2 linked regions of the Alkalinema sp. FACHB-956 genome follow. The protein of the gene in region 2 binds, or shares a complex with, the protein of the main gene of each other region. Links are inferred from orthologs where the notes say so. Each region holds a gene or a part of one and is shown on either strand. Other genes may lie near its edges.

Region 1 (15,408 bases), on a different replicon or contig from region 2:
TTCGGGCAACTCGGTAATCTGTTGGCAAGTATAGCGCAGATCCTCTGGACGAATTTGCGGCAGAATTTGCGGTAGCATCGTTTGAAAATTCTTACCGCTCCACAACGTGATCCATTCCCGATCGCCTTGATACACTTGCCAAGTGATGTGCGGATGGCTAAGGGCAATGTGATAAATCGTTTGTTGAATCGTGCGGAGCTGTTGGCTGAGAATCGGTAAACTTTGACGACGAGCGGGCCAATTACCAAATAAATCCTCGATCGTCACGATCGTTCCCGGAGCGATCGCGATCGCCTCCCCCTGCTGCACCTGCCCCAGCCCATCGTACAGCACCCGATGACCTTGACTGGTGTCTTGATTCGTCTCTGCTGGGCAACTGAGAATTTCCAAGCGGGACAACTGGGCCAAACTATGGAGCGCCTCCCCCCGAAATCCGAGGGTTTGGATCTGGCCTAAGTCATCCCGATCGTGAATTTTGCTAGTACTGTGGGGCGCAGCGGCTTGCTGCAAATCCGCCAAGGCCATACCCCGCCCATTGTCCGCCACCCGCACCCGCCATTGTTCCGGCCAGAGCGTAATCGTAATCCGCGTCGCCCCCGCATCGATGGCATTTTCCGCCAATTCCCGCACCACCGCCGCCAGGGAATCAATCACTTCCCCAGCGGCAATCAGGTTAATCACATCGGATGGTAACGATCGAATCACAGCCGAATCACAGCGCCCATATCCCCAGTCTAGAAGGGATTGGCGTTTTTGACTGGTTAATTCGGCGGGGTTATCCAGCGAACTAATCTGCCAGGTGAGTTTCCACCGCAGCCACCAGGTAAGTCGTCCAGGACTCGACTAGATCCACCGTTTCCGCTTCTACCATCACCCGGATCACCGGCTCCGTCCCCGAAGCCCGCACTAAAATCCGACCCCGATCGCCCATGGCCGCCTCAGCTTTAGCGATCGCGGTCTGCACCGGTTCGCAATCCTGCCAATTTAACCGGCGATCGCGATTTTCCACCCGCACATTGCGCAGCACCTGGGGATAGGTCTGGAAACTGGTGTCGATCAAATCCGCCAAAGTACCCCCCGATTGCTGGATCAAGCTAGCTAAATGCAAAGCCGTCATCAGTCCATCGCCGCTCACCCCGTAGTGGGGACACAGGATATGGCCGGATTGCTCCCCGCCCAGCATCGCTCCCGTTTTCACCATTTCCGCATGGACATACTGATCACCCACCGCTGCCCGAATCAACTGGCCACCCAGTTTTTGCCAAGCTCGCTCAAAGCCTAGGTTGGACATCACCGTTGCCACGATCGTCTGGTCTGGCAATTGCCCCAACGCCATCAGATCCTTGCCCCAGAGGTAGAGAATGTAATCCCCATCCACCGTGCGCCCCTGGCCATCCACCGCCAACACCCGATCGGCATCCCCATCAAAGGCAAAGCCCACACAAGCTTGATGTTGTTGGACGGCTTCCCGTAGCGTGGCCAAATGGGTCGAACCGCAATTGACATTAATGCGATTCCCATCCGGCTGTTCATGGAGACAAATGACCTCCGCTCCCAGTTGCCGAAAGGCGATCGCGGCGGTTCGAGTGGCAGCGCCCCAGGCCAAATCCAGCACAATTTTCAAGCCTGTCAGAGGATGGTGCGCTTGATTGAGGAGCGGCATTTGGAGATCTTGCAGATAGCGATCGACCAGCTCAGGGCGATAGGAATGCTGGCCCCACTGATGCGGCGTTGTTTCTATGTGACATAGCCGCCCCCGCAGCGCTGCTTCCACGGTTTGCTGCAATTCTGGAGCCAACTTACTGCCGGAAGCCCCAAAAAACTTAATGCCATTGTCCTCCGGGGGATTGTGGCTGGCGGAAATCATCACCCCACCGATCGCCCCGGTGCCCTGGGTCGAGTGAGCCACCACCGGGGTTGGGCACATCCCCAAGTCCCAGACATCCAAGCCCGCTGAAGTTAACCCTGCCGAGAGCGCCGTCGCTAACATATCACTGGAGTTGCGCGAGTCCCGCCCGAGGACGATCGGGGCATGATCCCCAGCCACATCCCGCAGGACTTGACCGGCCCAGTAGCCCACCTGCATCGCCAAAGGAGCCGTCAGCAGTTCACCCGCCTTGCCGCGAATACCATCGGTTCCAAACAATGCGCCGTCTGGCAAACGCACCATGCCCCAAGACTGACTTTCCCGCTGATTCAAGGACGCAACCATACTCTTTAACTCCTCACTGATACGGACTCAGAATACAGACCCAGAACTTGTTTAGGCTGAGATTTTCACTTTGTCAAGCTGATTTGGATTAAGCTTAGGTCGATCGGGGATCAGCTTTTACTCTCTGCACTTTAACTAACACGATTCCATGGCCCACAATGACCAATCCTAGTAATTATCATCAAAGCAACGAATTGTGGCGTTTTAGGGGCACGGCTCCGGTGAAAAACCTACTCCCTCGATCGAAAACCCCCGGAGATGCTATCCCCAGGGGTTATTGGCTCAGTAAAACAATTTGCTGGTCTACACGCCAGCTTCCGCCATCACCGCTTCAAAGACATCCCAAGACAACCCCTGCGCGATATAACGTGGCGCTTTGGGATTGTAAGGACTTTCCAACCGATCGATCTTGTGAATTCGCGTATCATCCGAAATGATAGGAACATCGGGATCGAAGGCAGTCGGACACATCAACGAGCTGGAAAACCCTTTAAAGATCGCAATTTGGTCTGGTTGACCATTCAGATCTACGCTGACTAGCAAAACTTCTCCTGGACGCTTAACTGTGTACTGCTCCAGGCGACGTGCGATAGAAGCTGTCATGCCGATTCCTTTCTAGTGTGCCTAAAAATCAATCACAGCGGGAAAGATTCTAATAGCCCTAAAAACTCAATTTGTGAAGATGCTATGACGCCTTAGCTGAGCTACCCCAATGGGTTGAGCTAACCAATCGCCGAGCGTTTCCGCTTGTTAAGTCGAAAGAAAATAAAATACCCGAGATAAACAACGTAAATCCCTAAACCAATTAAGCCCAGAATACCCAAAAACCATTCCCGTGTGGTGGGATGGAGCAGAGCTTTGTAGGCGATCGGCGGTTGCAGCCATGCAAGACAGAGAGACTGCCCGACTGAGCCTGCCACAATCGCGTCGCTGGACATGAACGCACATTGTACAACAGGCAATTGCAAGACTGCACCTACCAGGCAGTAAACCGACACAGCCCATCGCCAAGCCGTAAATCCTAACTTCAAGACATTGTTGGGCTGATCCCGCACTTCATCATTCAAATCCACCCAAAACCACAGCGAAATGGGGATCAAAATGCGTGCAAACCAGCCCGAAATGAAGCCTAGAGGGATCACGCCAATGAGTAAATAGGTACTAATCAGCAAGAGGCTCGCCACTCGCCAATAGATCACCATCAGACGCTGAATCGCATCCGCTTGTTGGATGAATGCCCCAATCAACAAAACTAATGGAATCACCACTGCAAACAAGACAGCAAGGCGATAGTCCATCCAGATCAGTGAAGTAACCCAAGGTGCCATAATCTACCGACGTGATATCAACTCCCTACGATAACACCATCCCAAGGCGAGGGAGGGAGCAGGCAAGCAAATTCTGCTGAACGCTTCTAGGCGAGCCTTCAAAATTACTTATCGATCGCTGAACCAAGGGGCAACCTCGCGACCGATCACAGACCCCTTAGAAACACAGACCCCTTAGAAACACAGACCCCTTAGAAATGATCTATCGATACAATAGACAGCACCCACGGATTTAACAAACAAAAATGTAGAACCCATGGGCGCTGCTAAGTTTAGAGGATCTTTTCCGAGGGAACGAGTCCCTTAGTCCTCGTAAATCCGGCATTCTGCGGCTTCCGGATTTTCATCACAGTACTTTTCAAACGTGGTTTGAGGTTTGACTTGGCGCTGGTGAGAAGCTTCAGCTTGCAGTTCTTCAACCGCATCCCAAGCGGCGGCACATTCTTTGGAATTCGCGCCACTGACATCACAGACCGTGCGAGCATTATCGCGCTCTTGCTCAATTTGTTGTTGAATGTCGCTCATAGTTTTTTCCGTCACTCTTCTATAAAGTTGGCTTCGACAATGGTATTTTCGACGATCGCGGACGATCACCGAGGTAAATCATTGGGAGAGAGTAGGGACAGCAGAAGGAACTCGCTCCATAGTTGTTCAGCATTCACAGCGGTTAAACTGGGTGATTAAACAAAATCTGTGGAACGCCTTGACTGAACCTGCCCCTATTGTAACTTGCTTCATTCCCGCAGCAAGGCAAGCCTCGGTTCATGGGGTTGGGTTATCCCCTAGGCTTGAGCATTCTGACCCTAGCTCAACGCCCTTCAGAATGTTTTTAAAGAACGGTAATCTTCCCCTCAGGAATCGAATTCTCTCCAGCGGTCATGTTAGGGTGGGTACATTCAAGCCCATGGAATCTGCTGAGGGATCTGCTGAGAGTGGAAACGAATGTTCGCGCTATGAAATGGTCTAGTGCCTTGTCAACTCGCCCTTCACTGGAAGCGGCGATCGCTGAAGTTGTTGAACAAGCCCAAGCCCAGCTAGGCGTGCCGGCAGATGTCGGTTTCTTGTTTGTTTCATCGGCCTTTACCAGCGAGTACGCTCGGATTTTGCCGCTGCTTCAGCCCCAACTGCCCAACGTCCCAGTGATCGGATGCAACGGGAGTGGCATTATTGGCATCAACAGCCGTGGCACGGTGCGGGAAGTGGAAGATGAGGTGGCGATTAGCTTGATCCTCGGGAGCTTACCAGGAGTCGAGGTTCACCCCTTTTACATCAGCATGGAAACCTTGCCAGACTTGGACAGCGCGCCCAGTGCCTGGGCTGAGTTAGTGGGTTTACCGGAGGCAGCGCAGCCGCAGTTTGTCCTACTCGCGGATCCGTTTTCGACGGGGATTAACGATTTCTTAGCGGGATTAGACTATGCATTTCCCCAATCGCCCAAGGTGGGTGGCATTGCGAGTTCAGGCATTACCAATGGCAGCAGTGGCCTCTTTTGTGTCGATCGCTTCCACCGCAGTGGTCTGGTGGGGATCGCACTGACGGGCAATATTGTGATTGATACGATCGTGGCCCAGGGCTGTCGTCCGATCGGTCAGCCCTACTGTGTGGTAGAAAGCGAGCGCAACATTATCCTCAAAATGGAATCTGAGGCAGAGAATAGCACGATTCAAGGTAGTCCCCTGGAAATGTTGCGGGATTTGATCCAAACCCTCAGTGAGGAAGACAAAGTTTTAGCGCAGTCGGCCCTGTTTGTGGGGGTGGCGCAAACGGAATTTAAGCAGTGTTTAGAGTCCGGCGACTTTTTGATTCGCAACCTGCTGGGATTTGATCCCCGTGAGGGCGCATTGGCGATCGGCGATCGGATTCGCCCCGGTCAGCGCATCCAGTTCCATCTACGGGATGCGGCCACCTCGGAAGAAGACCTAGAAACCCTCCTGCGCAAGTATCAACTCAACGCCATGAACCATTCCAAGGCGCAGGGAGCACTGATGTTTGCCTGTCTGGGACGCGGGGAATCCCTCTACGGTGAGCCGAACTTTGATTCTCAACTGTTCAGCCGCTATGTGGACCATGTCCCGATCGGGGGCTTCTTCTGCAACGGCGAAATTGGCCCCGTTGGTACGACCAGCTATCTGCACGGTTTCACTTCGGTATTCGGAATTTTTCGGGAGAAGTAAGCCATTCTTCTAGGAAGGCAGATAGGAAGCCAGGTAGAAAACCAGGTAGGAAGCCAGGGTTCGCACAGTAGAGGTTGCCACCCATCTACTTTCCCACCCATCCACTCTCCCACCCCCTCTACTTGCTGCTGTAAATGTCCCCCAGCCGATTGAAGGGGAAAAAGCGCACCCAAGCTCGCCCGATAATGTTCTGCCGGGGCAAAAATCCCCAGGCATGGGAATCGTTGCTGTTATTACGGTTATCCCCCATGACGAAGTAATAGTTGTCTGGCACTTGGAAACTCTCGCCTTCCTTCAGTCCTTTGGAAAATAAGAAGGAACAAAAATCCTGGCCGCGCGGAACTAAGGGAACTTGACTCGGACAGTTATAGGCGGGAGGTTCAGCAATGTAGGGTTCCGCGATCGGCTGACCATCGATCGACACTTTGCCTTGATAAACGCCCACGCGATTGCCCGGTTGGCCGATGATGCGTTTGATCAGGGCTTGATCTTTACCATAGCCCTGGCGCTGTAAGGGTTCGGGGGCACTAAAGACCACAATATCCCCAGTTTGAGGGGGATGGAACCAATAGGAAACCTTCTCAACAATCAAGCGATCGTCGGTCAACAAGGTTGGCACCATGGAATCGGAGGGAATGAATCGCGGTTCTGCAATAAAGGTGCGAACCAATAACGCCACAATCAGCGCGATCACGACAATCTGAATATTTTCCCAAACGGACTTCCAACGGTCAGTCCGGTCTGAATTGGATGAATTGGGGTTATTCGCCATAGTTCAACCTAACAACTACTGTCGGATTTCTGAGTCTGGGGTTTCTGCCGCTTCTAGATCGCCAGACTGAAGCCACTGAAGCCAAACAGTCAACTTACCAACAGCCACAATCTATATCAGAAGAATTCAATCATCTGCCATTATCCCGTGCCTTGCCGAATATTCCGCGAAAAAGACCGTCGATCGAGGGTGAACAAAATTTACGGTTGCGAAGATTTTCTGAGTTTCTCGGCCCATCCCAGAAACTGCGTTGCAAAATGGTACGTAAATCAGGAGTCACAAGAATTGGGTGGGTAGTTAGCCCTCACAGAGGATCTCCTGGGAGACTTCCGATCGTCTCTAGTCGTCCTCTCACCATCGTCATTACTGTATCTACTTTTAAGCCATAGGAAATTAGGGAAGAAACGATGACTTTTACCGCAGACCAGCTCACAAGACTTCGCGATAATCTAGACGGCTTAGGCTATCCCATGGGGCCTCGCGGTCTGTTTGGCATTGGCAATGAGCAAAATGCCTTTGATGCGGCGGCCTTAGGGGGCGGCAGCATTACTGCCAATAATTCCATGCGGAGTATCAAGGTTCTGGATGCCTATACCCGATCGGCGATCTATCAATTCCAGCGCGATCGGCAACTGACCGCCGATGGTAAGTTCAGTGCGGATCTCTTGACGCAGGTGGATGGCATAGTCCGCAACTTACAAAACAACTTGAAACTAGTCCTGAAAAAAAGTGACTTACCGCTAACGGGCTATTACGGGATCCAAACCTTCCAGGGCGTCAAGGAATACCAAAAAGCCAAGGGTTTACCCATCACTGGAATTGCCACCCCAGCGATTCAACGGCAACTGAATGACGAAGCCAGAAAGTTGGCTGGGAAACCCACAACCGGCGGATCGACCACACCCCCAGCCGTGGCTCCCAATGACGCAGTAACAAAACTGGCAGCGCTGTCCAGCATCAAGCGCCGCTACCAAAACGGGGATATTCTCACCGACGATTTTGTTAAAGAAGTGATTCAAGCGATTCCCTAGAACCCAATCAACTTGTGATTGCAATCCATCGCGATCCCTCTCAATCCCCCTATCTCCTTCGGAGAGGCTACGTCAAGGAAAAGGGGGATTTTGCAAGAATTTACGTAAATTCTCTACTTTTTTCCAGCACAGCGATCGGCTTACCAGGGACAGGTTGACGGATCGGCGCTACATCCCATGCGCTGAATGGTATTCTGCTCAAATTGGTCAATGGCTAGGGTCGGCGTGTCATTGTTCAGAAAACGTCCGGTGAGGAGTAGGACGGTTAAAGGATCCGCCAGTCCTGTTGCTTTGAGTTTGACGGTGCTTTGGAAGCTGCGAATGCCGTCAGCATCGGGGCTAAATCCTAGTTTCTTCAGAGAGCGATCGATCTGGGACTGGGTTAGTACAACTTCATTGGGCCGAAAGATGGGGACATACTCCTGTCGCCAGCGCGATTGGAGTTCCTCCTGCGTCCAACTGTAATAGCGGCCTTGGGCGGGATCGGCAACAACGACATGATCCTGATCCATTGCCATCAGGGCAACGGCATGGGGTAATCTGCGCCACCCTGCCCCTAGCCAGACGGATAACAAACCGGGGCGATTAATCTTCCAGAGCTGCTCCCAGGTGGCTTGGGTGACTTCCAATCCCGTTAGCCCAAAGCCTTGGGCGGCTTTGATCACCTGCGGATTGGACGTTCCCATACGACTGGTTCCGGCCAGTTGCGCCACTTTGGATTCCGTGGCTTGGGTCATCCCCCAGCGTTGCAGCAAGGTGGCCAAGGCAGAGGGAGCACAGCTACTGGCAGAGGTTTGCTTAAAAACCTGATTGGGCCGCAGGTTGTTTTTCAGTTCGCCATAGATCGGTGACAGGTAGTAGGATTCCACCACGGTAAAACTGATTAAGCCGATTAAGCTCACAGCAACGATCGCGCCCAATTGGACCCGTGCGGTTTTCCAGCTAATGGCGATCGCAAAGCCACAGGCTCCGATTAACAAAACTCGGATCATCAGCCAAGTAATCCGCATTCCCACCACGCGCCAATCCAACGGGAAAAATTGCATCTGCGGCAAATTCACTGCCAGAAATAGCAACAACCCATAGATCAGAATAATGATCCAGGTTTGCCATTCCTGTCCCTTGAGCAAGTCGTTAGCCGTTGCCCCACGACGCAACATCAACTGGCCGAGGCGCGTGCCCCCATAAAAAAATACGGCTCCCAACGCTAGCGTGGCCGGAACAATCCACAGCATGAACTCTTTTTCCTAGATTTGCACCATTCCTGTCTTAGCCTGAGAGTTCCCCAGTTGCCCATAGGAGATGACATCCTTTGGTTTGCGGCTCTCGATCGATCTCAACGAAACCTGCTGCTATCTGGTGAACTTGCTATTCTGAATGAGGTGAATCCATCGATCGGTATCTCCTGTGCAACGGCGTCAATTTCTTCAACAACTTTTACAAACTTCTGGGGGCTTGATTGGAGCGAGCTTGCTCACGGGCTGTCAATCCCAAAGCATTGATCCGCTCTTTTTAATGGATTTGCTTGATCCCAAAATGCCCTTACCGGATCATCTGATTACCCCGATCGGTGAGTTTTATGTGCAATCCTATGCACTGCCCTCCCAGGTGAAGTTGGAAAACTGGGAACTCAAAATTGATGGAGCGGTCAAGCAACCCTTGACGTTGAAATTTGACGATATTTTAAACGCACCCCAGGAAGAGTTCTATCTCACGATGGAATGCATTGGCAATCCGGCGGGGGGTAACTTGATCGGCAATGCCCGGTGGACGGGGACACCGCTGCTACCGTTTTTGGAAAAAGCGGGCGTGCAACCGGAGGCGGTGGAGTTCAAAATGCGGGGCAATGACTGGTACGAAACCACGTTGCCTGTGGCGGAGTTGCTGCGGCCTGAGGTGCGGTTGGTGCATCGCATGAATGGCGAACCGTTGACCAAGGAGCATGGCTTTCCGTTGCGCATTATCATTCCGGGCCACTTTGGCCAGAAGCAACCGAAATGGCTGGTGGGCATTAAGGCGATCGCGAAGCCAGAAACGGGCTATTGGGAAAATCAAGGCTGGTCGAATACGGCGGAAATTCCGACCCATGCGTTGCTGCGGCAAGTACAGGAGCAGCGGGTGTGGAATGGCCATCACAGCGTGACGTTTAAAGACGAGCTAACGAACCTAACGAATCATTGGCGCGATGGCATTTTGCTGGCGGGAGTGGCCCTCGATCGATCGACGCCCATTACCCAAGTCCAAGTCAGTGTCGATAACGGTCAAACCTGGCAAGTTGCAGAACACAATCAGCCCAGTTCTCCCCATGAATGGACATTGTGGCGTTACCGTTGGTTACCCGATCGTCCGGGGAAATATACCGTTCTGGCACGGGCGCAGTCGGGGCGGGAAATGCAAGAGATTACCCGATCGGATAAAAAGCAAGGTAGACCCGGTATTTTAAAAATCGATGTCACACTTGCATAATTCCGATTAGTCGCCAATTGGTCGCCAATTGGTCGCCAGATTGATTATCTGAAGTTCATTTAAGCGATCCTCTAGTATTCCGGTATTAATCATGAATTTATTCTAATTAATGCCTTCACTAGCACTATTTTGAGTACATTAAAGTCTCATCTAAACATAGCAAAATTAATCATTGAGATTGTTGCAACTTTACTTTGAATTCAATTTATTCTGATGTCAGAATGATCCATTACTCAAAACCGAAAATTTACGACTGCTCCGCGCTTCGATCGTCCCTTCGATCGTTAGCAGAGGATTCCACCCCCTCGTCCCTAACTTTTCCTCTCAAAATCTGCCAAAAGTCTGTTATAAGAGAGTCCTAAGGTAATGGCATCCAAGCATGGCAGCAGAGGAGCACGGCAATGGACTGGAAGGAGTGGCCGCAGCGCAAATTAGTCGGAACCATCATCGTCGGGCTGGGGATTGCCTCCTTTGGAGTGGGTGCCCTGGTTTCTACAACCGTCAAAACGGATCCGAATGGTCGTTTTCAATTCATGGGGATCACCAGTCCTTTCCCCAACGGCAGTCATTCAGGTTCTAGCAACGCCATTGGTGCACCCAGTGCAGTCAGCCCGCTGATCACCAATCGACCCTCCCCGCAACGCACCGAAGCACTCCAAAAATTTGCCAACGCCGCTCAACCCTCCCTCGATCGCAACCGTGCCCGCTACCTCCTCGCCCATACGGCCCTCGAAGCGGGGCAAGCCCAAGCCGCGATCGACCTCCTGAAAGATCTAGAAACCCACTACCGTCCCATGGCTGCCTCCGTCCTTTTGCAGCAGGGTCGCGCCCAGGAAGCGGCTGGGCAGAAAGAACCGGCGATCGCGGCCTATCAATCCATCCTGCAACAATTTCCCAAAGATCCGGCGGCGGCGGAAGCCCTGTTTAACTTAGGTAAAATTCTCGGAAAATCTGGCGAACAACATTGGAATCAGGCGATCGCCCAATTTCCCAGCCATCCCCGCGCGATCGACATTGCCAAACTGCGGTTACAGGAGAACCCCAAACAGGACAGCCCCAAACTGTTTCCCATGCAGTTGCATCTCGCCAAGTACGACTACGAAACGCGGGACTACGCCAGCCGGACGGAAAAATTCCTGCAAACCTATAGTAAACAACTGAAACCGGAGGATTGGGCCGCGATCGCCTTTGGCCTCTGGGAAAATCAGAAATACGACCTCGCCGCTGCGGCCTATGCCCGCGCCCCGGAAACGGCTTTAACGGCTTACCGGGCTGCACGGGGCTTGCATTTGACCGGACAATCGGGCAGTCAGCAACGCTATCAAGCCGTTGTGCAGAAATACCCCAAGACGCCCGAAGCGGGACTGGCACTGACCCGACTGGCCCAACTGGCGGAAAAACCCCAGGACGCGATCGCCTATCTCGATCAAGTGATTGGCCATTATCCAGATAAAACCCCAGAGGCGATCGCCAGTAAGGCCGATGCCTTGGAGAAACTCAACAGTCTCCAATCCGCCAGTCAACTGCGGCAATTGCTCCTGCAACAGCATTCCAATAGTGAAGCTGCTGCCGAACTGCGCTGGAAAATTGCCCAAGACCAAGCCAAAGGCGGCAAACTTCCTGCGGCGCAGCAGTGGATCGAAGCCATTTTGAAGGACAACCCCACGAGCCCGATCGCGGCCAAGGCGGGCTTTTGGGGCGGGAAATGGGCGCAACAATCCGGCCAAAGCCAGCAGGCATCCAATCATTACCAAGCCGTGATTAAACTGCATCCGGAATCCTATTACGCTTGGCGATCGGCGTCGCGGCTGGGTTGGGATGTGGGCGATTTCGATAACGTACGTCAGTTACAACCGGCGATCGTGCGGCCAAAGGTGCGCGATTCCCTGCCAGCGGGGTCAGACACGCTCCGGGAACTGCACCACCTGGGCTTCGATCGGGACGCTTGGAGCTATTGGCAAGTGGAATTCCAAAACCGGCAACAGCCCAGCGTGGCGGAACAGTTTACCGATGGAGTGATGCGTCTGGGCGTGGGCGATAACCTGGATGGAATGTTTATGATATCCAACTTGAACGATCGGGAAGCCGCCAACGATCGGCAACAGGTGGCCACTTTGCGGAAAGATGCCAGCTATTGGCAAGCGCTCTATCCCTTCCCCTACATGGCGCAGATCGAGTCTTGGTCGCGGCAACGGCAACTGAACCCGATGTTAGTCACGGCCCTAATCCGCCAGGAATCCCGCTTTGAGCCGCAGATTAAATCGTCGGTGGGTGCAACGGGGTTAATGCAGGTCATGCCCGAGACGGCCAGTTACATCGCCAGCCAAATCAAGTTAAAGGAATACAAACTCGATCGACCGGAGGACAACATCAAGCTAGGCACTTGGTATCTGAACTACACCCACCAGGAATATTCCGGGAATTCCATGTTGGCAGTCGCGAGTTATAACGCAGGCCCCGGTGCGGTGGGAGGCTGGCTAGCGAAAAGTAAGACCCAGGATGCTGATGAATTTGTGGAAGCGATTCCCTACGCAGAGACGAAGGGCTATGTGAAGTCCGTCTTTGAGAATTACTGGAACTATTTACGATTGTATAACCCCACCATTGCCCAAAAGGTTGCACAAGTTTCACCGAACCATCCCCGTGAATTATTTTAGAGAAGTGAGGTGTGGCATTGTCCCGATCGTCGCTCGTTGCCTGGAAATCCGTGTTTGGCCTTGCCGCTGTGCAGGGAGCCATTACGCTAACTTGGGTGATTTATAACCTGTATGTTCCCAACCTACTGGAACAGGTTGGTTTACCGAAAATTGTTGGACTCTATTTACTAGCCTTTGAAAATTTCCTGGCGATCGGGTTGGAACCGCTGATGGGAAGTTTATCCGATCGGCAAAGAACCTGGTTGGGCGTTCGGTTTCCCTTTGTGTTTCTGGGCATGATTGCCGCAGCGGTGTGCTTCATTGCGATTCCCGCTTGGGCGTTTTTAGGCAGTGCTACGACGGTATTGCAATGGCTAGTACCGATCGGGTTGTTGGCTTGGGCGATCGCGATGGCGATTTTTCGCAGCCCTGTGTTGGGGTTACTGGGGCAGTATGCGATGACCAGTGGACTCCCCCAGGCAGCTAGTATTCTAACCTTAGCAGGGCTCATTTCAGGACTCTTCACATTGCCAGCCTATCGCAAGATTTTGCTGAATTTGGGGCCATTGGGAGCCTTTGGCTTGGGGTCCCTGTCGTTGCTCCTCACCGCCTTTGTGCTGAATCAAGCCCAGCCAGAAACCCAGGTGAATCCAGCGGAGATCGCGGGCTCCAGCCATCGATCGATGTCCTACAAACGCTTAGGGCTCCTTGTAGCTGTAGGGTTGGGTTTGGGATTGGGGACGGTGGGAATGCGCAGGGTGATTCAACCCAGTCCTGATAGTGTGTTTCTGTTAAATCTCTTCACGTTGACTCAACTGATCAGCGTTTTACCTACGGGCTATTTGGCTTCTCGATGGGGAAATCGTCGATCGATGGTATTGGCGCTAGCAACTATTCCCCTGTGGATTGCAGGTTTACTCATTCCCTACTTGGGTATACAGGTGTTGTCTGTGATTGCATTGGGCTGTGTGTTCGGGGTGCTGTTAAACGGAGCGATTCCCTTTGCACTGGCCCAAGTACCTGTCGCCAAAGCGGGATTGGGGGTTGGCCTCTATTTTGCAGGTCGTTCCGCTGCCGATAGCTTATTTAACTTCCTCCTCGCACAGATAGGTAGTTTCCCGACGGAAATCAACGCGATCGGGAGTATTCTGGCTTTTGCGGGGGCAGGATTTTGCATTCTGTTAACCCGCGATCGGCGGAATCTTGGATCGGCAGAATCATGAGCGGGGAGCCATAATAAGATGACGGGGCTGAGTTATGGGGCTGAGTTATGGGGCTGAGTTATGGGGCTGAGCTACAGGCAAGAACAGGCCAGCTCACGGAGGGAGAGTCCGTCATGCCGAACGATCGCCGATTTGGGTAGGATGGTTGAGAGACATTTGCATGGTTGAACGGTATGGCTGATCTATCTTTAGACGCAATTCGGACAGAAGCCCTTGAACACATCGCTGCCGGAGCCTACGATCGCGCCATTACGCTCCTCTCAGAGACGATCGCCCATCAACCACCCAACAGCCAAATCTATCTCACCCGAGGTTCCGCCTACTGCGACCTAGGCCGCTACGACGACGCGATCGCTGATTTTACCCATGTCCTACAAATCGGTGACGAACCCGCCTTCGCCCACCGGGGTCTAGGCATTGCCTACTACAAATTAGGCCGATTCCACGATGCGATCGCGGCCCAAACCGAGGCCATTCGCCATAACCCCAACTACGCCGATGCCTATAGTGATCGGGGCCTTGTCCATTCTGACCTAGGCGAATTTGATACGGCGATCGCTGACCTCAGCCAAGCGATCGTCTGCGATCCCAACTTTGATATTGCTTACGTAAACCGAGGCCGTGCCTATGCCAGCGTAGGCGATTTACAACGGGCGTTACTCGATTTCAACCAAGCCATTCTCCTCAACAATCAATTTGCTGTTGCCTATTACAATCGCGGTCGTGTTTATCGGGATATGCGCGAATTTAGCAAAGCTCTCACCGATTTCGACCAAGCCCTTACCCTGCAAAACAACCTCGCCCCCGCCCACCTAGAGCGCGGAAAACTCTACGAACATCGCCGCGACACCGCCAAAGCCTTCCAGGACTACACCGCCGCTTTGACTCTCAGCCCCACCTTCGCGGAAGCATATCTCTGTCGAGGCAACCTCTACGCCAAATCGGGAGATCTCTCTGCCGCGATCGCTGATTACACCCAAGGGCTCATCCATCAACCGCAATCGGCAGCACTCTATTTTAATCGCGGATTGGCTTATCACTATCTCAGAAACTGGAATGAAGCCCTGCAAGATTACAACCAAGCGATCACGATCGACGCAGATAATGCAATGGTTTATTTAAATCTAGGAATTACCCAAGCGGCTCAAGGCAATCATCATGGCGCAATCGCATCGTTCAATCAAACCATTCAACTCGACCCCGGTCTGGCAGAAGCTTACTATTGTCGAGGACTGGCCCAGGGTCAACATCAAAATTTTCAAGCGGAAATCGACGACTACACCCAAACCTTACAGCTCGAACCCACCTATTTACCCGCTTGGATTAATCGCGGCAATGCCCACTTTCGGCAGGCACGCTACGAAGTGGCCCTCGCGGACTATCAACAGGCCAGTCGGCTAGCCCCCAACGATGCCCTTGCCTATGCCAACCAAGGCCGTGCCCTAACGCAATTGGGCGATCGCGCCACCGCAAAAGATCAATTCCAACTCGCCGCCCAACTGGCTTTTAAACAAAATAATTTGGCGCTCCACCGTCAAATTCTCCAGGAACTCCAGCAACTGTCGT
Region 2 (15,285 bases):
TCCGCCGAAGCCCAGGAAAACCAGCCCGGTTTACTCGCCGATAGCAAGACCTGGCAACCGATCGCCCTACCCGTTGCCCAACCCAACACCAGCCAAACCATCCCCATCCCCATCCAGGACAAGTTGGGGGGCTCTACGGGAATGCTGGCCTACGGCGTCCAAGCGCGCACCTATCAATATGAGGAAGACGGGCGCAAGCAATGGCGTGACCCAACCTACTCCGGGCTAGTGCAATTGACCAATTTGGGCGTCTTTTCCCAGTGGTTCCCAGATTCTGGCCTGGTTCGGGTACATCATTTGTCCGACGGTTCAGCGGTGAAAAACGCCAAAGTAGCGGTGTATCGATCGCGCCTCGCTGCCAAATCCCGCCCCGCCCCCACGCCCTGCGCCAACGGCACCACCGATCAAACTGGCCTAGTGCAATTCAACGCCGCCGATCTACAAGCCTGTATGTCCACGGGAGCCACTGTTTTCGCCGATGCCCCGGAATTACTGACGATCGTTCGAGAAGACAAAGACTGGGCCTTTTCCCGTAGCCAGGAATGGAGCGGCAGTTACGGCTATGGCATCTACGCCGGATGGAGCGGCAGCCAACCGGAATCACGCGGTACGATTTTCTCCGATCGGCAACTCTACCAACCCGGCGAAACCGCTTGGTTCACTGGAGCGGCCTATTATCTGAAAGCAGGGCAACTCAAGCAGGATAAAAATACGCGCTACACCTTGACCCTCAAAGATCCCAACGATAAGGCAACGGATCTGGGAACGCAGACAACTAATGAGTTTGGCACATTTTCGATCGAAGTGCCGATCGCGAAAACGCAACCCTTGGGAATCTACACGATCGAAGCTAAAAATCGCAACGGGGTAGAAATTTTAGGAACGTTCCGCGTGGCAGAATTTAAACCACCGAATTTCAAAGTGGATCTCGCATTAGATCACGAAATGGCTCGGGCGGGAGATACGATTAAGGCCCAAGTCCAAAGCAACTATCTCTTTGGTGCGCCTGTCGAAGGGGGGCAGGTGGACTATTACGCTACCCGTGAGAAAGTGGACTTTATCCCCAAGGGCTGGGAGAACTGGAACTTTGGGCGGCAGTGGTTCTGGCCAGAAGAAGAACCTAGCGTCGAATCCGATGTCTTGCAAACCCAAGCGGCCTTAGATCCCAAAGGTCAGGGTCAACAAAGCTTTACGATCGCTCCGGATCTGCCCTATCCCATGGCCTATCGTCTCGATGCGCAAGTCAAAGATGTCTCCAACCTGGCGGTGGCTAATTCCAAAACAGTGATTGCCTTACCCAGCGATCGGTTAATTGGCTTGAAAGGTTCCTTCGTAGCCGATGCGGGGAAACCCTTTGAGCTGCAAGTCGTCGTGACCGATGCCAAGGGGGGCGTGGTTGCAGGACAAGCCGTCAAACTGGAATTACAACAAATTATCTACAGTAATGTGACTCAGGTGATCGAAGGGAGCCGACGGGGACGGAATCAGGTGGAGTATAAAACCGTTGGTCAGAGGGAAGTTCGATCGGGCGATCAAGCCCAAACTGTTTCCCTAACGCCACCGGAATCGGGCTCCTATCGTATTCGTGCTAATTTCGCCAATGCAAAAGACGAAATTGCAGCAACGGATCTGCAAATTTGGGCTACCGGAGAACGATCGGTCTTTTGGGGGAGTCGTTACCGCAATAATCGACTGGAACTGAAGCTGGATAAGAAGACCTACCAACCGGGTGAAACGGCCAATGTGGTGATTCAGTCGCCCTACCCTGAAGCGAATCTCTATTTTGCAGTGATTCGCCACAAGACCTTGTACAAAACCATCACTAAAGTCAAAGGGGGTGCCCCTCAAATTCAATTTAAGGTCACACCGGAGATGCTGCCCAACGCAGCGATCGAGGCAGTTTTGGTACGCCAAGGGGAGCCGCTGGAGAAATTGCAACCGGGAAGTTTGGACAACCTCGTCCACATTGGCTTTGCGCCCTTTAAAACCAGCCTAGACCAGCAGTATCTCAAACTGCAAATCCAACCGGAACAACCCACGATCGCCCCCGGTGGCGAAGCCAAGGTGCAATTCACCCTGCAAAACGCCCAGGGCAAACCCACCCAGGGACAACTGACGGTCATGGTTGTTAACGAAGCGGTGTTGCAACTGACAGGCTACCGTCCGCCGGATTTGGTCAAAACTGTCTACGCAGAGCAGGCTATTTCCACCCGCTTTGCCGATAATCGTCCCGATGTGGTGCTAGAACCCTTGGCCTCCCCGATCGATAAGGGGTGGGGCTTTGGAGGTGGCTTGTCCAACGGGTCGGGGGATACGCGCATTCGGAAGGAATTCAAACCGATCGCTTACTATAACGGTTCGCTCATCACTGATAGCAATGGGAAAGCCAGCATTCGCTTTAAGGTGCCGGATGACTTAACGACTTGGCGGGTTTTAGCCGTCGCCACCGATGGAGCTATGCATTTTGGCAATCAGGATGCAACGCTAATGGCAACCCAGCCCTTAGTGACTAATCCGCTCTTGCCGCAATTTGCCCGCGTGGGCGATCGCTTCGCAGCGGGAATTGCCGTCACCAATAACACGGGTAAACCAGGTAGCTTCAGCAGTCAGGGTAGCTTCGCCGGGGCACTACAACCGCTGAATAATCAAGCCACCACGGTACAGGACACCTTGGAGTCGGCGACGAAAGCCTATCGCTTCCCGATCGTTGCCACCCGTCCCGGCAATGGCACGATGCAGTTCCAAAGCATGCTGAATGGTAAGACCGATGCCTTTGAGTTGCCGTTGCTGGTGAAGCCGTTAGAGATGACGGAACAGGTGGTGGAAACGGGAGCCACGGAGCAACGGGCGGCCATTCCCCTACAAATCGACGGTAATGTCGCGCCGAATGTGGGCGGTCTTGAGATTGCCCTCGCCAGTACGCTGATTCCGGAACTCAAGGAACCCGCTCGCCAAGCCTTGGAAGATCGGGAGTTCCCCCTGTTGGAACCTGCCGCCAGCCAATTATCGATCGCGGCTAGTTTGCAGGTGCTCAGTCGAACCTACGGTCAAAGCTTTGAGGGATTTAATCCGTCGAACCATGCGGCCCAAGCTTTGGAACGCTTGACTAAACTTCAGCGCTCCGATGGCGGATTTGCAACCTTCCCCGGCGATGCCACGTCCGATCCCTTTGTCTCGCCCTATGTAGCGGAAGCGCTAGGACAGGCGATCGAGGCAAAATTACCCGTCAATGCTGAGATGATTAGCCGACTACAAGGCTATTTACAAAAGACCTTAACTAATCCAGGACAGTATCAATTCTGTTCCGGACAACGCTGTAAGGATCAGGTACGGTTACGTGCCTTGATTGGGTTGGCGGCACTGGGGGAGAAACGTAAGGATTTCCTAGGCGATTTGTACGATCGACGGGAACAGTTTGACTTAATCGATCGCATCAAACTAGCCCGCTATTTATCACAGTTCCCCGATTGGCAAACGGAATCAAAAACGCTAGCGACTAAGATCCAGGAAACCGTCTACGAAACAGGTCGATCGGCGGCGGTCAATCTACCTCGACGCTGGTGGTGGTTCAGTTCACCCACAACGGCTCAGGCGGAGGCCACCCGCTTATTCATTACCCGTAAGGCTTCGCCGGAACTGTTAAATAAACTCGTTTCGAGTCTGTTGGCACTGCGGCGGCAGGGAACCTGGGGCTGCACTTACTACAATGCCCAAGCGTTAACAGCCTTGGTGGACTATAGCCAACTGTTACCCACCCCACCGAACTTTACAGCCACGGCAGCGTTAAATAACCAAACGCTCCTGGCGCACAAGTTCCAAGGCTACGAAACCCCCAGCGTCGATCGCACCATTCCCATGGCAGAGCTGCCGCGCGGACGGCAAACGGTGCAACTGGAAAAATCGGGGACAGGCACCTTGCATTACCTTGCAGCCTATCGCTATCGGCCCCAGGGCAATCCCCCCGGTCGCTTCAATGGCTTAAGTGTCCTACGATCGATTCATCCCGCCAACCAATCCACCACGATCGGTACAATGGGACTGGCTGCAACTGAGCAACCCCTAGTGGTCAACTCGGGTCAGGTATTTGATATTGAATTGCAAATCACGACCGATCACCCGATCGATCATGTTGTGATTACCGATCCCTTACCCGCAGGCTTTGAAGCGGTTGATACTGAGTTCCGCACTTCTACGCCCTACTTTGCGGCTCAGTCCGATAGTTGGCAGATCAACTATCAAACGATTTATCGCGATCGCATCATGGCCTATGGCAGTCATTTTGAGGCGGGGGTTTACACGCTGCATTATCTCGCGCGATCGGTCACACCGGGAACCTTTACCTATCCGGGTTCAGAGGTGCATCTACAGTACGCGCCGGAGGAATTCGGACGATCGGCCACGGCCACTTTGCAAATTCAGGGGTCTTAATTGGAACGCTTAATCGGGATAGCTGAATTGGGATAACTTAATTGGGATAGCTGAATTGGGATAGTTTTATCGATCGCCATCCCATGGTGGCCTATCAAGCACGATTCTTCCAGGCCTGATAGGCTGCCAAACTTGGGCCTAGGGGAATCCCTTCCTGTTCAAGTCTTGTATTGACCTTCTGGCTCAAGTGTTGGAGCTGACTGATCCAAAGCGGCATTTCATATCCAGATAGCATTCTAAATTCCAATAATCCATCGCGCCAAGTGAGCTTTTCCAAGCGATCGCAGAGACTTTCAACGGATTGATTACAGCTAGCGGCAATGGTTTGGACTTCTTTCAATTCTTCTTTTGTAAGTTGTAGTTCCATGGTTAGGATTTTCTAGGGTACTGTGTTGGGGTACGGATGCAGTCTGAATTCAAGTGACCAAGACTTGATCTGTCCCTTTCAGATACTATGCGGGAGATTCTTCACGATCGAGTGATTTGGATCACCTCTGGTTCAAACTGGTGCTGCCCATTCAGCTTCCAGCACTGGAGATCGGTCACATTGCCTTGACTGACGGAGGCAATCACGTAGGAATAGTCTGCCCAAGCTAATCGCCGATCGCACTCCGATGGAATGGCAGGATGATCAGGATGGGAATGGTAAACACCAACAATCTCTAACTGTCGCGATCGGGCTTTCTTCATCGCTTGAAACATGACTGCGGAATCGATCCAATAGCGATCGGTCTTTCCAGTTCCTGCGCCAATTAATTCTGCTACTGCTGCGTTCCAGCCATTTTCCGTCGGGTAAAGCTCAACCACGATCGTACAATCTTGCTGTCTTTTTCCTAGCAATAACCCACAACCTTCCTGGGGATAGGCTTGTTCTAACCAATCTGTGAGTTGATAGATGTAGTTTTGGGAGATTTGTAGCATAGCGTTCTCTCGTGCTGAAGACTGCAAGATTGCCATTACCGACGATCGTCTATTCGCTTGTTCGTTTGAAGCATTCTGTTTAAAGTAATTCTGTTTAAAGTAATTCTGTTTGATTAATTTCGATCGATTCCAGTTCGATCGGGCGCGATCGCCAAGGTTTTTTTCCCGCCACCAACACATCCCACCAATGGAAATGCATGGCTAACAAGTGATCCAATTCCCGCGTATCCTTACTGGAACTCAAGTTTTGCGCATCTGGTAAACAATAGGCTGCAATTTCCGACGCCTGCAACATGTGCAAGACACCCACCGAAAAACCACTGCCCGCATAGACAATACAGCCCCCCATGGGCAATGCTTTCATATTGGCTAAGGCGTAGGGAATTTTTTCGTCGGCGGTACCGGGACTGTCCTGAAACTTACATTCGATCGCAAAGGCCGTTTGCGAAGCTTCCCGAATCAGCAACATATCAAGTCGGCGATTCTTCCCAATGATCGATTTACCAATATTGACTTCTCGATAAACCGTAATCCCCCGATCGCTAAAATTCCGATACACATAATCTGCAATTAAATTGGCATATTCATGGCCAGTCATCGGTTTCTTAATCACAATCTCTGAACGCCTCCTGTCTGAATACCTGCTTGCAGTCTCCTGGCCGCTGGGCATGAATACTAGGTGCTAATCTAGACTTGAATCTGCACTGAAATCCACACTGCAATTCACGGGATATAAAAACTCAGTGATCCGCTGCTGTGTGATATGAATTGCTTCCTCACAAATATCATTGCCCCAGAAATTGCAAGCCTGCCTCAGCGCCGCTAAACCCACACTGCCAGCCCCCATAAACGGATCAATCACCAACTCCCCCGGTACCGTACTTTGGCGCACCAGTACTTCTGAGACCTCGATCGGTTTTTCCGTGGGATAGCCGCGAAAAATTCGGGGGTGTTCGATAATATCGGCGATCGACAAGTCGTTCAGTTTGCGTTTGCCCTTTTCAAAAAACAAAATGAACTCATAGCGCGATCGATAGTGATATCCCATGCCAATTTTTTGTTTATCCCAGACGATCGGCTTCCAGAATTTAAATCCCACCTGCTCTGCCATGGGCTTAATCACGAACATCGTTTCCGCATCGCAAAATAGATACAAATGGCGATGGTTCTTCAACACACGATAGATTTCTGGGAGCAATTCTGTAAAGCGATGGTTGGGAAAGATTTGAAACCAGTTATTACTCGATGCTTTGCTATGTTTGAGTCGTGTGGTTGTCCCTACACTGCGATGTTTTTCCAAGGACTCATAGGGCGGATCGGTAATGACCAAATCCACAGAACTATCCGGCAACGATCGCAGCCATGCCACCGCATCCGCTTGATGTAACGTAAAGGTGACCGGAGCGCCCATAGCAGAAGAAGAATAGAACACCTGTATTTTACAGCCTGCCGAATTTCACAGCCTGTTTAACGGGGAATCATTTCTAAACTTTCTTCTTCGATCGCCAGTTGTTCGGCTTCCCTGAGTTCTGATTCCGGTAAACCATCGGCACGATCGAGACTGAGCGTTGGACTCTGGTTGGGTAGATTGAGACGGTGCCGGACTTGGAGGGGTTGCAACTCGGCACGTTGTAACTCTGCACTGGGCAATGCGATCGTTCCCTCAGTTCCCTCTGGGGCTGCTGCGCTATCTACTGCACTGCCCACTGCGCTATCTACTGTGCCATCGCTTGCACGCTCTATTATTCTGGCTACAGGATTGACCTCAGCAGCTGCGGTAGCCAGGGGTTGCAGGGGTTGCGCCAGTTGTTTGGCGGATTGCGGGTCGGCCATCAGTTTATCGATCGCTTGTTTGACAAAGCCTTGGATAAACGCCGATCGTTGATTTTGCTGGAAAACTTGCTTGAGGATATCTTGCAGGCGATCCTTGCGAATCGTCGTCGTCTCACCTTCCCCCTCAAAATAATTGACCAACGCCAGTCCCGCAATGCGCGTTAAATAAGCCGCACTGACGCCCTGTAACGCCCCCCCCGCCACATAGGTAATCGCATTGGTTTTCAGCACCACCCCGATCGCCTGGGTGGAAACTTCCACAATCCCCAGCTTCACCATCAATTCCGCCAGGGTTTTCGCGATCGTTTTGCCCTGCTCTAGGGAGAATTTTTTCTGGTAGAGATGGCTCAGTTCTACAACCATTTGGCCGCTAATGGCGGCTGTTGCCAGCAGATCCAGAGCCGGAAAGGGATTGGCAAAGGCCGTTCCCGCAATCACCCACTGTGCTCGCTCAATAATCGGCATGGCCCGATCGCGCCGCACTTGATTGAGCTTAATTTTGGCATCCACCTTCAGGGCTTCCACATTGCCCAGGGAACTGGCCAGGATTAACTTCTGGCCCTCCGTTGCCAAAATCGTTTCCAACCGTGTTGTTAGATCCGTAATTTGCGGTTCCGGCTCCTCCAGCCATTCTTGAATGGAGCCATCGGCTTGGTGTTGGCGCACCTTCATCGGTCGAGGTTGCCCCGCCACACTGACCACATCCTCCGGCGCAACCATCCCCCGCAACCGATCGCGAATTTTGCTCAGAATTTCCGCCTGCTCCTTGGGTAAATACTGGTCTTGTTTGTTAAACACCACCACGGTGCGGCGATGGGCTTCGGTGAGCTTTTTAATCGCTTGGATCTGACTCTCGGTGAGGTCACCCTCCGTTACAAACAGCACCAGATCGCCCGCCTTGGCCAACTGCCAAGCTTCCGCTTCCATGGACAATCCAGCCTCCGCTGCGGCAAACAGCTCTGGGCTATCCTGGAGGTGAATTTTGTGGGAAATGTCCGTCGCCCATTGGGTTTGCAACAATTGCGTCAACGTGGTTTTGCCAACCCGCTTGCCCCCCATGGCCACCAAGCGAATGTCTTCCCGTTTCAGTTCCGCCAAAATTTCATGGAGCTGCGTACGAAACTCCGACACCTGTTGGGCACTGCCCTCGATCGCCAGCTCTTTCACCTCGGCGGCCAATTGGTTCACCACGGCCTCCGCCTCCACCAACGCCGTTTTGACCCGCTCTACTGTGACGGGGCGTCGATAGACCAATTGACGTTGGGGTTTGGCAAAACTCAGATACGCCCAAGCAGCACCACTTCCGAGCACGATCGCAGGAACCCATTCCCCCAACCAATCGGTGATGCCATCTAAAATCCAAATGGAAGCCGCTAGACCCAACCCGCCTAGCACCCACGAGCGTAACGATAATGCCATAGGTCACCCTACTGAGCTGTGCATTCAGGATAGAGCATTTTACAATCGATCCGGGGCAGATGCAGGACTAATCTCGCGATCGCCCACGACCCTCCACAGGGGGCAGTCGTTTCTGTGGGTTCAGCCGATGGCGAACGGTGGTTTTGATCTGTCCGACAATCTGATTCCACACCCCCTTCAAATCCCTCGGGACTTCCCGTTCATTGACGTGACTAAACTTTGACTCCAAAATCTCTCGGAGTTTGGTGCTGGTTAAAGGCCGATTCAAGAGCCCCCGTTCCGCCACCGAAATCGACCCCGTTTCCTCCGATACCACAATGCACAGGCAGTTCTCCACCCGTTCGGTAATGCCCATGGCGGCTCGGTGGCGGGTCCCTAACTGGCGCGAGGCCGATCGCTCGGATAACGGCAAGATAATCCCCGCTGCAATAATGCGAGATTCCCGAATGAACATTGCACCATCATGGAGCAAGGTCGAAGTTTGAAAAATAGTTTGAATCAGTTCGCGGGACACCGCCGCATCTAGTTTAACTCCCGGAACCGAAAAATCCCGTTCATCGATCGTGCCATCGGTTTCTAAAATTAACAGCGCGCCGGTGCGATTTTGGGACAGATCTTTAATCGCATCGACAATTTCGTCAATGATGCTGTCTGAACTGACGGGAGTGCGCCGAATTGGCTGGAAGAGTTGGGCCAATTCCCCTCGGCCTAGCAGTTCCAAAAAACGGCGAAACTCGGCTTGCAAAATAAAGGCCATTGCAACCGCCGAGCCAATCACCAAGTTATCGAGTACGAAACTGAGTAGCCGTAGTTGTAGTTGCCGACTCAAGGCCGCTGCGAGCATCAAGGCGATAAAACCCCGCACCATCCAAAGGGTACGGCGTTCGCCAATGATCAGAAGCATCACATAAATTAAGCTGAGAACCAGCCCAATATCAATCAGCGACCGTAGATTTTGCCAGAGAAAAATCAATAAAGACCCCATCAAGCCATGGTTTGCCAGCCACTGCTCTACCGTATCTGCCATTGCCTCTGGAGTCGCGAACTACAAGTTTTGAATAGGGAGCACAGGTGTCAGTCACCAATTCAGCCAACAGGAACGTTGCTCGAAAGAAGTTCCTCAGAATCGTTTCGATTGGAGGCTCTTGGTAGACTGACAAACTGCTTCCCCATTCTTAAGCGTTCTTTTCCCGATCAAGTCATGATTTTAAGAGGGGGAGATTGCCCACATCCGTGAATCACATCATCCAGGAAAAAGCCTACTGACTAGCCTCGTAATCGTTCCGGTAGTCGATCCTGACGCAGTAAATCTTCAAGAGTTTCCCGCTCCAGGATCACGTTCGCCTCTCCATTGTTCACCAAGACGGCTGCCGGACGAGCAATGCGGTTGTAATTGGAGGACATGCTGTAATTGTATGCACCCGTGTCCATGATGATCAGGATATCTCCCTGTTCTGTCTTAGGGAGTAGAGCATCCTTAATCAAAACATCTCCCGATTCGCAGTGCTTCCCGGCGATCGTCATTGTCTCCGTCAAGTCCGACGACATCCGGTTCGCAATCAAGGCCCGATAGAGGGATTGGTAGGTAATGGGCCGGGGGTTATCAGACATACCGCCATCGACGCTGAGGTAGGTGCGAATGTCGGGGATCACCTTCTGGCCGCCAACGGTGTAGGCCGTGATGCAGGAGGTGCCCACCAGCGATCGACCGGGTTCCGATAACAGTTTGGGCAGGGGAATCTTTGCCGACTGGCAGGCTGCCACCACGGATTCGCAAACGGTCTTCACCCATGCATCAATGCTGGGGGGATCATCCTGCTCCGTATAACGAATGCCTAGTCCACCGCCGATGTTGAGTTCAGAAATGCTGAGGCCATACTTCGTGGCCTTGGACAGCCAACCCACCATGACCGCACCCAAATCTTCGTGGGGCTTCAGTTCAAAAATCTGGGATCCAATATGGGCATGGAGGCCGACAAAGTTTAATCCGGGCTGCTGGCTGACGAATTCAAAGACCTGCTCCACTTGGTTGGGATCAAAGCCAAACTTGCTGTCTAGGTGTCCGGTTTTGATGTACTCGTGGGTGTGGCATTCAATCCCCGGTGTCAGGCGCAGCATGATACGCACAGACTGCCCCTCGGATAGTTTCGCCAGGGTTTGCAGTTCTTCCCAGTTGTCAACAATGACGGTGACTTGGCTAGCGATCGCCCGTTGCAGCTCTTCGATCGACTTGTTGTTGCCATGCATGTAGATCTTGGTCGGATCCATACCTGCTTGCAGGGCCGTCACCAGTTCACCACCGGAAACCACATCAATCCCCAACCCTTCGCTGGCGACGATCGCGCAGATAGCTAAACAGTTCCAAGCCTTAGATGCAAACAGAACGAGCGATTCGCCGGGGTAATACTGCCGAAATCCCTCGCGGTACTGTTGACAAGCGGTACGAATTGTCTGCTCATCCACAATATATAGAGAAGTGCCAAAGCGCTGGGCTAACTCCACCACATCACAACCGCCCACCTCAAGGTGATCCTTGCTATTTACCTTCGCGGTGATGGGTAAGAGAGACTGATTAGGAGAGGTGGCATTCACCAAATAACGATGTGCCGTGTTTTGAGTAGGGATTGGAGTCGCAACCATCGCTTTGTCCGAATTTTTTGCACAGGATTCTAGTGTATCGTCGTTTGCACACGCTATTGGTAGGAAAAGATTGGAACCCATGGCCGAGCAACGGTTGGATCGGGATGTCTCCCCAGAACTTACCCTAGAACTTCAGGCAGCAACGCCCGAATTACTACCCGCGATCGTCGATCTCGATCGCCGCTGCTTCGGCAAACTTTGGACGAGCGATCAGTACCAACGGGAAATGGACAGTCCCAACAGCGATCTCTGGGTTCTGCGCCCCGTGGGTGATCCCCGTACTGGTGATCCCCGTACTGGTGATTTTCATACTACCGAGGCAACGCCTTTGGTGGGATACGGCTGTCTCTGGTCGATCGTCGATGAAGCCCACATCACGATTCTGGCCGTGCATCCCGACTATCGCGGGCATGGCCTGGGGCAGCGGCTGCTATGGGCGTTACTGAAGTCAGCCGTGGCCCGTGGGCTGACCCGATCGACCCTAGAGGTGCGAGTTTCCAACACCGCCGCGATCGGCCTCTACAAAAAATTTGGCTTCCAGGAAGTGGGTTTGCGCAAAAAATACTATTCCGATAACCAGGAAGACGCTCTAATTCTTTGGAAAAATAAATTGCAAGATCCAGAATTCTCAGCGATTTTGGCCACATTTGAGCGATCGTGGGCCACCCCAACTACGGAAAGTGAGCAATGGGTAAATGTAACTTTTAATACATTTCACTAGAAATTTTTTTAAGGTAAATCCCCTTGACGAAAGGTGGGATTCCCTAGCACAATTTCCCCTCGGTGGCGAAATCGATCGGGCGCAGAATTCCAAGGGTTGATCCCCTCACGTCCTTGGGTTCGGTAATTGCGACCGGCTTTGGCTGCTACAAAATCACAACTGGCCAAATTCACTGTGTTAGAATCTCCATACCGGCACGCAGCAGGTAATGGAAAAACGCCATGTTTGAACGCTTCACAGAAAAAGCCATTAAGGTGATCATGCTTGCCCAAGAGGAGGCTCGCCGCTTGGGTCACAACTTTGTGGGTACCGAGCAAATCCTTTTGGGTTTGATCGGCGAAGGAACAGGCGTTGCCGCCAAGGTTCTCAAGTCCATGGGTGTGAACCTTAAGGATGCTCGCATCGAAGTTGAGAAAATCATCGGACGGGGCTCCGGCTTCGTCGCGGTTGAGATTCCATTTACACCACGGGCTAAACGAGTTCTGGAACTCTCCCTGGAGGAAGCTCGCCAACTTGGACATAACTATATCGGAACGGAACACTTGCTCCTGGGGCTGATCCGGGAGGGTGAGGGTGTCGCCGCCAGAGTTTTAGAAAACCTCGGCGTTGATCTCTCCAAGGTGCGCACCCAAGTGATTCGGATGCTGGGCGAAACAGCAGAGGTTGGCGCAGGGGGCGGTCAAAGTGGTCGAACAAAGACCCCAACCCTGGACGAGTTTGGGGTAAATCTGACCCAGCTTGCTGCCGACGGCAAACTTGATCCCGTTGTCGGTCGTCAAAAAGAAGTGGAACGGGTGATCCAAATTCTGGGTCGCCGAACGAAAAATAATCCGGTTCTCATTGGGGAACCCGGTGTCGGTAAGACTGCGATCGCAGAAGGTCTGGCCCAACGCATTGCCAACCAAGATGTCCCCGATATCCTGGAAGAAAAGCGGGTTGTCACCTTGGATGTGGGTCTCCTGGTCGCTGGAACCAAGTATCGCGGTGAATTTGAAGAGCGCCTGAAAAAAATCATGGATGAGATTCGTTCCGCTGGGAATGTGATCCTCGTGATTGATGAAGTCCACACCCTCATTGGGGCGGGGGCTGCGGAAGGCGCGATCGATGCCGCCAATATCCTGAAGCCTGCCTTGGCTCGGGGTGAGCTGCAATGTATTGGTGCCACCACCTTGGATGAGTACCGCAAGCACATTGAGCGGGACGCAGCCCTGGAACGGCGTTTTCAGCCTGTCATGGTGGGTGAGCCGACCGTTGAAGAAACGATCGAAATTCTGCGCGGATTGCGGGAACGGTACGAGCAGCACCACAAGCTGCAAATTTCCGACGAAGCGCTGGATGCGGCTGCCAAACTGGCCGATCGCTATATTTCCGATCGCTTCCTGCCCGATAAGGCGATCGACTTGATCGACGAAGCGGGATCTCGGGTGCGCTTGCTGAAGTACCAACGCACTCCGGCTGAGAAGGAGTTGGATGAGGAACTGCGTCAAGTCCTGAAGGAAAAGGACGATGCAGTTCGTACCCAAGACTTCGACAAAGCAGGACAACTGCGCGATCGGGAAATGGAAGTGCGCGAACAACTGAAAGCGCTCAGCCAAACCCGCAAGAACGAATCAGCTACGGATACAGCGCCTCCACCCGTGGTGACGGAAGAGGATATCGCCCAAATCGTAGCCTCTTGGACGGGCGTTCCCGTGAACAAACTCACGGAAACCGAGTCCGAGAAACTTCTGCACATGGAAGAAACGCTGCATACCCGCTTGATTGGCCAAGACGAAGCGGTGAAGGCCGTTTCCCGCGCCATTCGTCGGGCACGGGTGGGCTTGAAAAACCCCAACCGTCCGATCGCCAGCTTTATCTTCTCTGGGCCAACCGGGGTTGGTAAAACCGAGCTGACTAAAGCGCTAGCAGCCTACTTCTTCGGGTCTGAAGAAGCCATGATCCGACTGGATATGTCGGAATACATGGAGCGCCATACGGTTTCGAAGTTGGTGGGTTCGCCTCCTGGGTATGTCGGTTACAACGAGGGCGGCCAGTTAACCGAAGCGGTTCGCCGTCGTCCTTACACTGTCGTGCTGTTCGACGAAATCGAGAAAGCCCACCCCGATGTCTTTAACCTACTGTTGCAAATCCTGGAAGATGGTCGTCTGACCGATTCCAAGGGCCGTACGGTAGACTTCAAAAACACCTTGATCATCATGACTTCGAACATCGGGTCTAAGGTGATTGAGAAAGGGGCCAATACCCTCGGATTTGACTTCTCCACCGAGGATCCCAACGAATCTCAGTACAACCGTCTGCGATCGCTGGTGAACGAAGAGTTGAAGCAATACTTCCGCCCAGAGTTCTTAAACCGTCTGGATGAAATCATTGTCTTCCGTCAATTGACGAAGGACGAAGTCAAGGAAATTGCCGAAATTCTCCTCAAGGAAGTCTTCAAGCGGCTCATTGATCAGGGAATTACCCTCGAAGTCACCGATCGCTTCAAGGATCGGCTGATCGAAGAAGGTTACAACCCCAGCTATGGGGCACGGCCTCTGCGTCGCGCCATTATGCGCCTCTTAGAGGATTCTCTAGCAGAAGAAATTCTTTCTGCGCGGATCCGTGAAGGAGATACCGCCATCGTTGATGTGGATGAAGCGGGTCAGGTGAAAGTGCTGAAAGGTCAGGACAACCGTGAATTGTTACCGCAGGGAGCGGACTCCTAGTGCAGATTCCTGCCCAGGGTAACAGTTTGGTTGCTAATGACTTAATTTAGATACCTTCTAGGTACCTTCCTACGAAAAGCGGAGCTAGCAATAGCTCCGCTTTTTAGTGGTCAGGAATAGTTCTTATCAGAAATAGTTTGTGTCAACTTTGTGTCAACTTTGTGTCAACGGTAGGTTGTCAGTGGGTTGTCAGTAAAATGGCCCGTCTCAAGTGTCCGCTGTCAGGGTCGCCCGCGCCGTTTGGGCCAGTTTCCGCAGTTCTTCAAGGCCCGGTGCAGCTTGCAAGCCCTGCATACTCAGCCACAACAAGTATTCAATGTTGCCCGCTGGCCCTGTAATCGGCGAGTAGGTCAACCCACAGTACTGCCAACCGAGTGCCTGGGCTGCGGCTAAAACCTGGGCGATCGCATCGGCTTGATCCTTCGGATCGCGCACCACGCCTTTTTTACCAATCCGTTCTCGGCCCACTTCAAATTGTGGTTTGACCAGTAGCACCACTTCACGGGGCTCACTGAGCAAGGCCCATAGGGCTGGTAGAACTTTGACCAACGAAATAAAAGACACATCCACAACGCCTAAATTGGGGCGGGGGGCCTCTGCGGCATATAAGTCCTCAGG

Evidence for each region.
Region 1: the proteins of cdaA (region 2) and glmM are in contact, whole or in part, in a crystal structure (PDB 7OJS), measured with the Bacillus subtilis proteins. The link is inferred for Alkalinema sp. FACHB-956 from one-to-one orthologs.

What each region holds. Positions count from the first base shown.
Region 1 is NZ_JACJRC010000019.1:72,710-88,117, forward strand. Bases 1-2,923 are described here. They hold glmM (phosphoglucosamine mutase), read right to left. Parts: upstream 2,213-2,923; coding sequence 788-2,212; downstream 1-787. Other genes in these bases: mutL (DNA mismatch repair endonuclease MutL), read right to left, coding at 1-705; H6G21_RS18245 (hypothetical protein), read right to left, coding at 2,516-2,815. In the rest of the region: H6G21_RS18250 (DUF3177 family protein), read right to left, coding at 2,935-3,540; H6G21_RS18255 (Calvin cycle protein CP12), read right to left, coding at 3,844-4,065; H6G21_RS18260 (FIST N-terminal domain-containing protein), read left to right, coding at 4,494-5,714; lepB (signal peptidase I), read right to left, coding at 5,833-6,486; H6G21_RS18270 (peptidoglycan-binding domain-containing protein), read left to right, coding at 6,894-7,517; H6G21_RS18275 (cysteine peptidase family C39 domain-containing protein), read right to left, coding at 7,658-8,752; H6G21_RS18280 (molybdopterin-dependent oxidoreductase), read left to right, coding at 8,925-9,983; H6G21_RS18285 (transglycosylase SLT domain-containing protein), read left to right, coding at 10,385-12,640; H6G21_RS18290 (MFS transporter), read left to right, coding at 12,652-13,842; H6G21_RS18295 (tetratricopeptide repeat protein), read left to right, coding at 14,016-15,408. UniProt on the Bacillus subtilis protein: Catalyzes the conversion of glucosamine-6-phosphate to glucosamine-1-phosphate. Glucosamine-1-phosphate is used for cell wall biosynthesis.
Region 2 is NZ_JACJRC010000009.1:16,351-31,635, forward strand. Bases 7,649-10,448 are described here. They hold cdaA (diadenylate cyclase CdaA), read right to left. Parts: upstream 9,629-10,448; coding sequence 8,669-9,628; downstream 7,649-8,668. Other genes in these bases: H6G21_RS11815 (DUF697 domain-containing protein), read right to left, coding at 7,649-8,601; lysA (diaminopimelate decarboxylase), read right to left, coding at 9,868-10,448. Also shown: H6G21_RS11790 (alpha-2-macroglobulin), read left to right, coding at 1-4,428; H6G21_RS11795 (hypothetical protein), read right to left, coding at 4,523-4,795; H6G21_RS11800 (M67 family metallopeptidase), read right to left, coding at 4,897-5,349; H6G21_RS11805 (PD-(D/E)XK nuclease superfamily protein), read right to left, coding at 5,444-5,962; H6G21_RS11810 (site-specific DNA-methyltransferase), read right to left, coding at 6,032-6,760; more of H6G21_RS11815, read right to left, coding at 6,817-7,648; more of lysA, read right to left, coding at 10,449-11,241; rimI (ribosomal protein S18-alanine N-acetyltransferase), read left to right, coding at 11,321-11,962; H6G21_RS11835 (hypothetical protein), read right to left, coding at 11,971-12,135; H6G21_RS11840 (ATP-dependent Clp protease ATP-binding subunit), read left to right, coding at 12,184-14,667; H6G21_RS11845 (TlyA family RNA methyltransferase), read right to left, coding at 14,875-15,285. UniProt on the Bacillus subtilis protein: One of 3 paralogous diadenylate cyclases (DAC) in this bacteria, catalyzing the condensation of 2 ATP molecules into cyclic di-AMP (c-di-AMP). Upon expression in E.coli leads to c-di-AMP synthesis.